Regions from separate parts of the Paenibacillus sp. P4_E11 genome, predicted to be linked through region 1. Evidence: riboswitches for the same ligand, from Rfam matches in the RefSeq annotation. Region 1 holds a riboswitch; each other region holds the start of a gene.

Region 1 (2,198 bases):
CCACAAACAAATGACTGGGCCGGAACTGCAACATAAATTGTTCCACCTCACCGCGAATCCGTAGCAACTCCTGCTCATCCTCAGCAGCACGAGTCGCCCGTACGATCCAATCCCCAACAAGGACCATTTCCTGCTCACGCATCCCGAGTGTCGTGACCGCGGGTGTACCCAGTCTCACCCCGGACGGATACCAAGGTTTGGTGTCGCCGGGAATGGCATTCTTGTTCACGACGATTCCGGCTCTCTCCAGGCGAATGGCCAGCCAGTGGCCGTCCTTGACGTTCAAGCCGCGGGTGCTGTTCACCACATCCATCAAGATAAGATGGTTCTCTGTGCGGCCACCCATAAGCGTGAACCCAGCGTCTCGCAGCACCTCGGATAGCGCCTTGGCATTACGTACGACCTGCCCGGCGTATTCCTTATATTCCACGCTCATAACTTCCTTGAAAGCAATCGCCATCGCGGCGATCGTGTTCATATGCGGCCCGCCTTGCAAGCCGGGGAATAAGGCCTTATCAATCGCTGGGCCCAGCTCTTTGCGGCATAAGATAAGGCCAGCGCGTGGGCCGCGCAAAATTTTGTGTGTGGTCGTGGTGACGATGTCGGCATATGGGAATGGATGCTCATGATAGCCAGTCACACACAATCCGCATATATGAGCGATGTCTGCGACGAGCAACGCCCCGGTTTCGCGAGCGATTTCCCCCAGTTGCTTGAAGTCGATATGAAGTGGATAGGCCGTCGCTCCGCAAATGATCAGCTTAGGCGAATGCTGGTGAGCTAACTTCCGAATTTCCTCGTAATCCAGCTCATACTTGGCATTCAACCCATACTGGACAGCGTTATATACGGCTCCAGTAATATTGACGTTATGACCATGCGTCAAGTGCCCGCCATAGTCCAGAGACAATCCGAGGAACGTGTCACCCGGTTTCAAAAACGCGCTCAATACAGCCAGATTAGCCGGCGAACCGCTTAAAGGCTGAACATTCGCGTGGTATTTTTCCGGATTCGGCGTGAACAGCTGGAGAGCGCGTCGAATCGCCAACCGCTCCAATTCGTTCGTATTGTCCTGCCCTCGGTAATACCGACCGTTCTTTTGCTCCCCACGTTCCCCATCCGCCCAGAGATAAGGGTAACCCTCCGCGTACTTGTTCGTGAAAGAGGTCGCTAGCGCCAATTGCACAGCCCTAGAGCTGTAATTCTCCGAGGGGATTAGACTCAGTGTACGGCGTTGGCGGCGGCTCTCAGCTTGGATAAGACTTCCCACTTCCTCATCCTGCTTGTTCAAAAATTCCGTCATGTTCTCCAATGTGATCACTCCTGCTACAGTAATTGACGAAACACAAAAAAGAGCGCCCCGATCTCTCGATCGTGCACTCGCCCAGGCGTACGGCACATATTCCGTGTGCTCCCCCATGGTTGCCCATGTTCCGCCAGTTACACACAGTTTGGTTCGTTGAGTATATATTATCCAATATTCAGAAAATTGGCAATAGTTAATTTGAATGGAATATCATACATGTGCACCCACCTCCAAAGTCTTAATGTAATATTCAGCTTCCTGTGCTATCGTGAAGAGACATACTACAATAGCGATCCGAATAAAGGGGATAACGATGAGAGGGAAGAAATTGCAGTGGTTGATGGTGTTCTCGGCGATCTCAGGTCTCGTATGGATGGCGGGATTGGCATGGACGTTGAAGGATTATTTCGGTGGCGGGGATCCCGTTGTGCTTCAGGTTAATCCACAGTCGACTTCGCCTACTGCGCCTCAGTCGCTGCCTGCTCAAGCGGGTGTACAAGCAACGCCTGCTGTAGCCAAGCCGGGAACATCTCACATCCTGGCGCTAGGCGATTCGCTAACACGAGGGTTCGGAGATTCCGAAGGAAAAGGGTATGCCGGTAAGTTCGTCGATCTGCTCCTCGCAAATAACAAGCAGGAGCTCGTGCTGGACAACCTGGGTGTGAACGGACAGACGTCCAGCCAACTAATCACTTTGCTTCAGCAAAAGGATGTGCAAGAGAAAGCGAAGGCATCGGATACACTGCTCGTCAGCATAGGCGCCAACGATCTGTTCCGGGGTGGAGAGACGCTGCTCAACTTGGATTTGAAGAAGATCGCCACGATACAGGCCGACTATAACAAGGAGTTGCTTAAGATCGTAACCCAGCTTCGGGAGCTGAACCCGAACGCC
Region 2 (2,198 bases), on a different contig from region 1:
CAGCGGCATGGAGCTAAGCAGGGCGAATTGAATGAGCAGAGTAACAGTGAACAACGCCATCAATTGCGGGATTTTCCCTAGTTGCTTGAACCCTGCGATGATCGATAGGCTCGGTTTCTTCGCCGCTTCCTCAGCATTGAACGTTTCCTTGACGACAATCATGGCAAGCAGTGAGGCGAAGAACAGCAATCCACCTGTGATGTAGAAGATGGATCGGAATCCGATCCATTCCGCCAGCAAGCCTCCGATTAATGGCCCCAGAATCGTCCCGGCCACGCTGCCAGACTGAAGAGTTCCCATCGCGAAGCCCATGCGGTTCTTCGGAGCAGTGGCAGACATGAGCGCGACAGCAGCCGGGATGAAACCGGCGATCGTTCCATTCAGAATGCGCAAGAATAGCAAATGCCACACATTACCGGAGAGGCCCATCAGAGCCATCACGATAGCCATGCCGAAGCCGGAACGCAACAGCATGACCTTGCGTCCATACCGGTCCGCGAGCTTGCCCCACAGCGGCTGGAAGAAGAACGAGGTGACGAAGTTACCAGCGAATATGATGCCCGCCCATAAGGAGACATCATTCGTATCTGTAATCCCCAATTCTTGAATATACAGGGGCAGAAAAGGAATGACCATTGTCATTCCTCCCATGACCAGAAACTGGCCGAACCACAAAACAATTAAGTTAGCTTTCCAGTTACCCATCCGATACCTCCACAATTATGACCCTTATTATAGCAGAACTTGTTTCAATTACGAAAGTTGTATGGAGTCAGCACATTACTTTGGACAAACCGCTAAGTGATTTGCTATGATGAGGATGTAACACATTGTAAATTTTCAATTCCGGTCTAGGTAACTGGCGAAGCGTGGAGCACCACGGGGGAGCCTGGACTGTCATACATACCGTTCGCCTGGGTGAAAACGTTTAGAGTTGATTGGACGGATGCAGCGACTAGCTGCAAGTTCCGTAGGTCATCAACTCCGAATGTTTTTTTGTTTATTTTCGATTATATCGAGGTATTCAAAGGAGAGGATTAAGGATGAACTTGTTGTTGAAAGGAAAGCCTGTAGCCGACGAAGTTTACGAGCAGATCAAGCAAAAAACGGTACAGCTTCTAGCGGACGGATGCCAATTGAATCTCGCCGTTATAGTAGTTGCAGGTGACCCGGCATCAGCTTACTACGTGCAGGCCAAGCGCAAGGTGGCGGATCGAATCGGGATTGGGTTCCAGGTACACGAATTCAGCGCACAAGGCAAAGAGCGGGAACTTCTCGACTGCATCGACCGATTAAATAAAGATGCATCCGTACACGGAATTATGCTTGAGCTGCCGTTGCCGAAGCATCTGTCTACTCGGCGTGTGACCGAGTCAATTACACCGCTGAAGGACGTGGACGGGGTTACGCCTGCGAACAAGCTCGCGCTGCTGACAGGTGCACCGGGTCTTGTGCCTGCGACGCCTCAAGCTTGTATTCGTCTAGTGAAGCATTACGGCTACAAGCTGGAGGCGAGCAACGTAACGCTCATCGGCCGTGGACAGACCGTTGGCATGCCGCTGTTCCATCTGCTCCAGCGGGAGCAGGCGACCGTGACCGTATGCCACTCGCGTACACGTGACCTGCAACAGCACGTTGCCCGTGCCAACATCGTCTTCGCAGCGGTAGGCTCCCCGGGACTTATCACCCGGGAAATGATTCACGGCGATCTGGTATTGATCGACGCAGGTATGAACGAGCGTCCGGATGGTACGATTGCAGGTGACGTAGAGCCGTCTGCTGGAGAAGCTGCTGCTGCATTTACCCCCACACCGGGCGGAATCGGTACGCTCACAACAGCTCTGTTATTCCATAACGTACTGAAAGCATACGAGTTGCAGATTGCCAATATGGAACAGGGGGCATCGCTATGATACGTCAACGTACATTGGATCGAAGCATGCAGGATTTTCTTCAGGAAGCAGGTGCGGCTACCCCGACTCCCGGTGGTGGCAGCGTAGCCGCGCTTGTCGGATCGTTAGGGGCAGCAATGGCCTCAATGGCGGCGAATTTCACCAAGGGCGTGAAGTTCGCCGCGTTGGCGGAACAAGTAGAGAGCGCATTAGCGAGGCTGCAGCACACTTCCTTGCAATGCGAGGATTTGCTGGAGGCAGACATCGTATCATTCGAGCGGTATATGCAAGCGATGAAGCTGCCGA
Region 3 (2,198 bases), on a different contig from region 1:
ATTAACTTCGGACGGGTGTACGCCATCGTGACATGTGCCTGTCCAATCGATCGAATCGTGGGACGGACCGGCACCGCTACACGCTTGAGGTGCATTCCGATCAGCGTGTCACCAATATCAATACCTGCATGCGCCTGAATCGATTCTACCACGCAAGGATTGGAGAAGTGCCGATAGGCGTAGGCTGCCATCGAGCCGCCCGCCTTGCGGACAGGTACGACAGTCACTTCCTCCAGAACGGGTTGTGCAGCCAACAGCTCGCGCTCAATGACCAGCGCCCGATTCAGATGCTCGCAACACTGGTATGCGGGCTGGAAGCCGACATCCCTTCGTACGTTCTCAACCGCTTGGAATATTTCGCGTGCCACATCTTCGGTTCCGGCCGTCCCGATATGCTGGCCGACTACCTCGCTCGTACTCGTACCGATGACTATTATATGGCCTTGTCGGATGCCGCCCGCTTGAACAAGTTCACGCAGCATGAGCTCGACATCTTGCGTGATCGTATGCGTTGCGTCGTGCTGTGACATGTTATCAGCCCCCAAGCAATGATTTAAGGATGAAGTGCGAAGCGGTCTTCCAACCCTTTAATCTTTTGGATCCGGTTCACGTGACGAGGCCCTTCCGAGAAGGGGGTGTCCAGCCAAGTTTTTATAATTTCAAGTGCTACACCAGGACCGATAACCCGCTCCCCCATAGCCAATACGTTGGAATCATTATGCTCCCGCGTTGCTTTGGCTGAGAATAAATCGTGAACGAGCGCACAACGAATACCTGGAACTTTGTTAGCGGCGATCGTCATGCCGATTCCCGTACCGCAAATCAGAATGCCGCGATCCGCAGTCCCGTTAACGACCTGTTCACAAACAGGCAAGGCATAATCCGGGTAGTCGATCGAATCCGCGCAGTGGCAACCGAAATCCTCTACTTCATGTCCCTCACTTTTCAACAAAGCAATTACATCATCCTTTAATCGGAACCCAGCGTGGTCCGCTCCAATCGCGATTTTCATCTTCATAGGCCTCCTAAGCTTGGCAATATCTCTCCACTATTATAACCGAAACGCCGGTTAAGATGAAAAAAAGAGCACGCCGACCGTCCGAAAACGTTCGTTGCTCTTTGCCCAGGCGACCGGCCGTATGTCTCGATGCTCCATTGGGGTAATCCCCGTTCGTCGCCAGTTACATCGAGTCCATCCTCTTACTCTCATCATACCTCAATCCCTATACCGTGTAAAGAGGCCTTACCCACACCAATCCCACGCCAAGAAGGCTCAATCCGCCGCTTCCAGCTTGGCCATAAGCTTCACTAACGCACGTTCGATCTCTTGCGAGCAAGCCTCATATTGATGGAATGGACCACCGAAGGGATCGCTAATATCCAGATCGGGGAGCTCCCGCTCCAACGCAGCAAGCCTCTGCAAATCCCGTTCCGCAATACGCTCCGCAAGTGCCTGCTTGATCTGGAGCTCCGACTCCAGCTCCCCGCGCTCCGCGATAAGTCGCAGCACGTGGGGGTCATCCTCGGCGAACTCCTTAAGCGTGAACACTTTGTCCGCTACCTCAGGAAAACGATGGATAACCGTATATTTATGGGACGCGGTCATGGTGAGAATCAAGTCCGCCCATTGGACCCCTTCCTCCGACAGAGCAGCCGAGCTTTGTTTATCCCCTGCTCCTTTACCCTTCAGAATGGCGGCCGCGTGCTGGGATATGGGCGACCCGCCTGACGTTGCAACGCCTGCAGACCGCACGTCCCAGCTCTGCCCATTCTGATCCACCATCCGGCGAAGCATGCCTTCCGCCATCGGACTTCGGCAGGTGTTCCCGGTACATACGAACAAGATGTGCTGAATCTTCATAGTGCTCCCCGCCTTTATACTAAGAATCGGATCCCGAATGCAATCAAGATAATGCCGCCGAGTGCCTCTCCGTATTTACCTACCCATTTGGTTGCATTGCGCCCGAGCAGTAATCCTAGAATAGACATGACACCGCCAAATAGGCCGAACATGCTTACAGTCAATAACAGGTCGGTTGCAAATAGTCCAAGGGAGACCCCCACCGATAGGGAATCAATGCTTACGCTCAAGGCAACCAATACCACACTCCAGATGGAGCGATAATCGATCATTTCCCGATTCACGCTGTCATATGAAGTATAGAGCATGTGTCCGCCGAGTATGATCAACAGCCCGC
Region 4 (2,198 bases), on a different contig from region 1:
ACAACGGTCCGGCCATGAGTAACTAAATGAATGCATGAAAACCATGGTCACCGCTACATGTACCTAACCTATTTCTCGCGAGATACTAGTATTATAGACATTCTTGTAAAATGTGGCAAAAGGCGCTGGTCTCAAATCATGATGGATTATGTCGATAAAAATCACGGTTCAATTAAGCCCAAAACAGTTTGCAGATTGCTACGAATTGTTTTTTGACAAGATTTTAGAAATTAGTTCATCAGATATAGCGGGAGTAGAGGGCTATTGATTTCCACACGTAAGCTCGTGTATTCGCAGGATTTCATCCTTAAATGAGCCCTACGCACACCTGAATGCCGTTTCATGGACTTTTTCCATCCCGCTATTACATCTTCAGGCTCTATTTTACTTAGATCCGAGGGGAGGGGGAACTGCCGAATGCGCTGCGCATCGGGTCTCGCGATATTCGCTCGGAGTTGTATTCATCCAACGTTTGAATACTTCAAAGAAATAGCTCTGATTGGCAAATCCCACCTGCTCACCGATTATGCCGATAGGTAAATCGGGTTGTTCTAAGTACACTTTGGCGTGGTTGACCCGCAACTGTTGCAAATAATGAATGAGTGTTTGACCGATTTTTCGTTTGAACAATCGGCTTAAATATTCTTCGTTCATCGATACCTGTTTGGCCAGTGATTTCAGAGTAATGTTGCTCCAATAATGATTGTGGATATGCTCAAGTACTTTATTAATTTCCGGATGATCGGAATAAGGCTTTAACTTGTCATTCCAATTGTTAATGTAGTGGTGGCTCGTTCGTCGTTCATTGTGGAGAATGCTTTGAGCTGCGCATCGGGGATCGTGGCATTCCTTGCCGAATCGAGCTTGATCGCGAGTGGTATGTCATTATGAGAGAAGCACGGTTCAACTTGAGGAAGACGGACACCTATCAGATCTGCTTCGTTTAAACAATATTAGAGTGGGAAAGCCGGTTCACCGGCTTTCCCACTCTAATATTCGGATCGGCCACGTTTCCCGGCAACCTTTGGACAGTAGAGATCATCAATTTTTGGACATTATCGGATAGAAGTAACAAATGTGAGCTGCAAAGACCGTTAAACGAACGGGCAGGATAACGCAACAAATGCTTGCTTAAGTATAAATTTTCAGACTATAATGAAGTATATATTTGGTATGTGCGACTGGCGTAAACGTGGAGAACCACGAGGGAGCACATAATTCATATGCCGTACGCCTGGGCAGAGTATTTGGTCTTAGACCGAATGCTTTTATTTATTTTATGGGAGATGATGATATGGAACAGGCARGGCAAGCAAGAAATGTAGCAATATTAATTTTTGAACAGGTTGAACCTTMGGATTTTGCAGGACCATTTGAAGTTTTTATTGCAGGAAGTAATAGAGGCCAAGATTTCAAAGTTTACACTGTGGCGGAAAATGACAGTTCGATAAAAACATTGGGAGGTCTAAGCATTAATCCAGCTTATACTATCGCTAACTGTCCTAAACCTGATATATTGGTGATTCCTGGAGGTTGGGGTTCAAGAAAAGAAATGAACAATGAAACGATTACGAGCTGGATTCGAGAAGCATCAAATGATGTAGAAATCATCCTGTCTGTCTGTACTGGAGCCTTAATTTTAGCAAAAGCCAAATTATTAGATGGTTTAAAGGTTACAACAAATCGTTTGGCTATCAATGAATTAAGGAATGTTGTACCTACTTCTACTGAAATATTTGAAGAAGCTCGCTATGTCGATAATGGGAAAATTGTATTATCCGCTGGAGTATCCGCTGGCATGGATGCTGCACTGTATGTTGTAGAAAAAATACTGGGCGAAGATAGAGCTATAAAAGCCGCAAATATTATGGAGTATGACTGGAAAAGAGATTAAACTAACGGGCACGATAGTTGAATATAAATCCCTCGCAGCCACTTATCGAATGTGGCTTTTTTCATGGATAATTAGTGTAATAAACAGCGAACCGAAAGGTAAATTTCTTTTTGGTTTCGTGTAGGCGATATATTAAAAAACAAATTCGATAACAATACGAAACGATCGTATAAAAGGGATCAACTTTTTAAGCTGAACTGTGACGCGTAGAAGGGACACTTTGAAAAAAGTGCTCTCCTATGCGTCACAGTTCATATGCGATTAACCCCTCCTAACAGATTAGAGGAGGTTCGACGAATTATGC

What was found. A riboswitch is a leader RNA that binds a small molecule or an ion and turns the genes downstream of it on or off. The one in region 1 is predicted to bind ZMP and ZTP.
Region 2: linked by a shared signal. The riboswitch ahead of AC1DWB_RS06670 (bifunctional 5,10-methylenetetrahydrofolate dehydrogenase/5,10-methenyltetrahydrofolate cyclohydrolase) and the one ahead of AC1DWB_RS02575 (serine hydroxymethyltransferase) in region 1 are both predicted to bind ZMP and ZTP.
Region 3: linked by a shared signal. The riboswitch ahead of rpiB (ribose 5-phosphate isomerase B) and the one ahead of AC1DWB_RS02575 (serine hydroxymethyltransferase) in region 1 are both predicted to bind ZMP and ZTP.
Region 4: linked by a shared signal. The riboswitch ahead of AC1DWB_RS09600 (DJ-1/PfpI family protein) and the one ahead of AC1DWB_RS02575 (serine hydroxymethyltransferase) in region 1 are both predicted to bind ZMP and ZTP.

Annotation. Positions count from the first base shown of each region.
Region 1 covers NZ_JBFUIX010000003.1:167,710-169,907, reverse strand. The annotation lists gene AC1DWB_RS02575 (serine hydroxymethyltransferase) at 1-1,303, opposite strand, end outside; ZMP/ZTP riboswitch at 1,376-1,454, opposite strand; gene AC1DWB_RS02570 (GDSL-type esterase/lipase family protein) at 1,620-2,198, shown strand, end outside.
Region 2 covers NZ_JBFUIX010000010.1:66,422-68,619, forward strand. The annotation lists gene AC1DWB_RS06665 (MFS transporter) at 1-705, opposite strand, end outside; ZMP/ZTP riboswitch at 846-927, shown strand; gene AC1DWB_RS06670 (bifunctional 5,10-methylenetetrahydrofolate dehydrogenase/5,10-methenyltetrahydrofolate cyclohydrolase) at 1,044-1,913, shown strand; gene AC1DWB_RS06675 (cyclodeaminase/cyclohydrolase family protein) at 1,910-2,198, shown strand, end outside.
Region 3 covers NZ_JBFUIX010000034.1:45,837-48,034, forward strand. The annotation lists gene AC1DWB_RS15095 (TIGR01440 family protein) at 1-530, opposite strand, end outside; gene rpiB (ribose 5-phosphate isomerase B) at 554-1,012, opposite strand; ZMP/ZTP riboswitch at 1,115-1,195, opposite strand; gene AC1DWB_RS15105 (low molecular weight protein arginine phosphatase) at 1,274-1,861, opposite strand; gene AC1DWB_RS15110 (manganese efflux pump MntP) at 1,876-2,198, opposite strand, start outside.
Region 4 covers NZ_JBFUIX010000017.1:73,693-75,890, forward strand. The annotation lists gene AC1DWB_RS09590 (helix-turn-helix transcriptional regulator) at 385-816, opposite strand; partial or broken gene AC1DWB_RS09595 (DUF5348 domain-containing protein) at 813-947, shown strand; ZMP/ZTP riboswitch at 1,168-1,247, shown strand; gene AC1DWB_RS09600 (DJ-1/PfpI family protein) at 1,295-1,894, shown strand.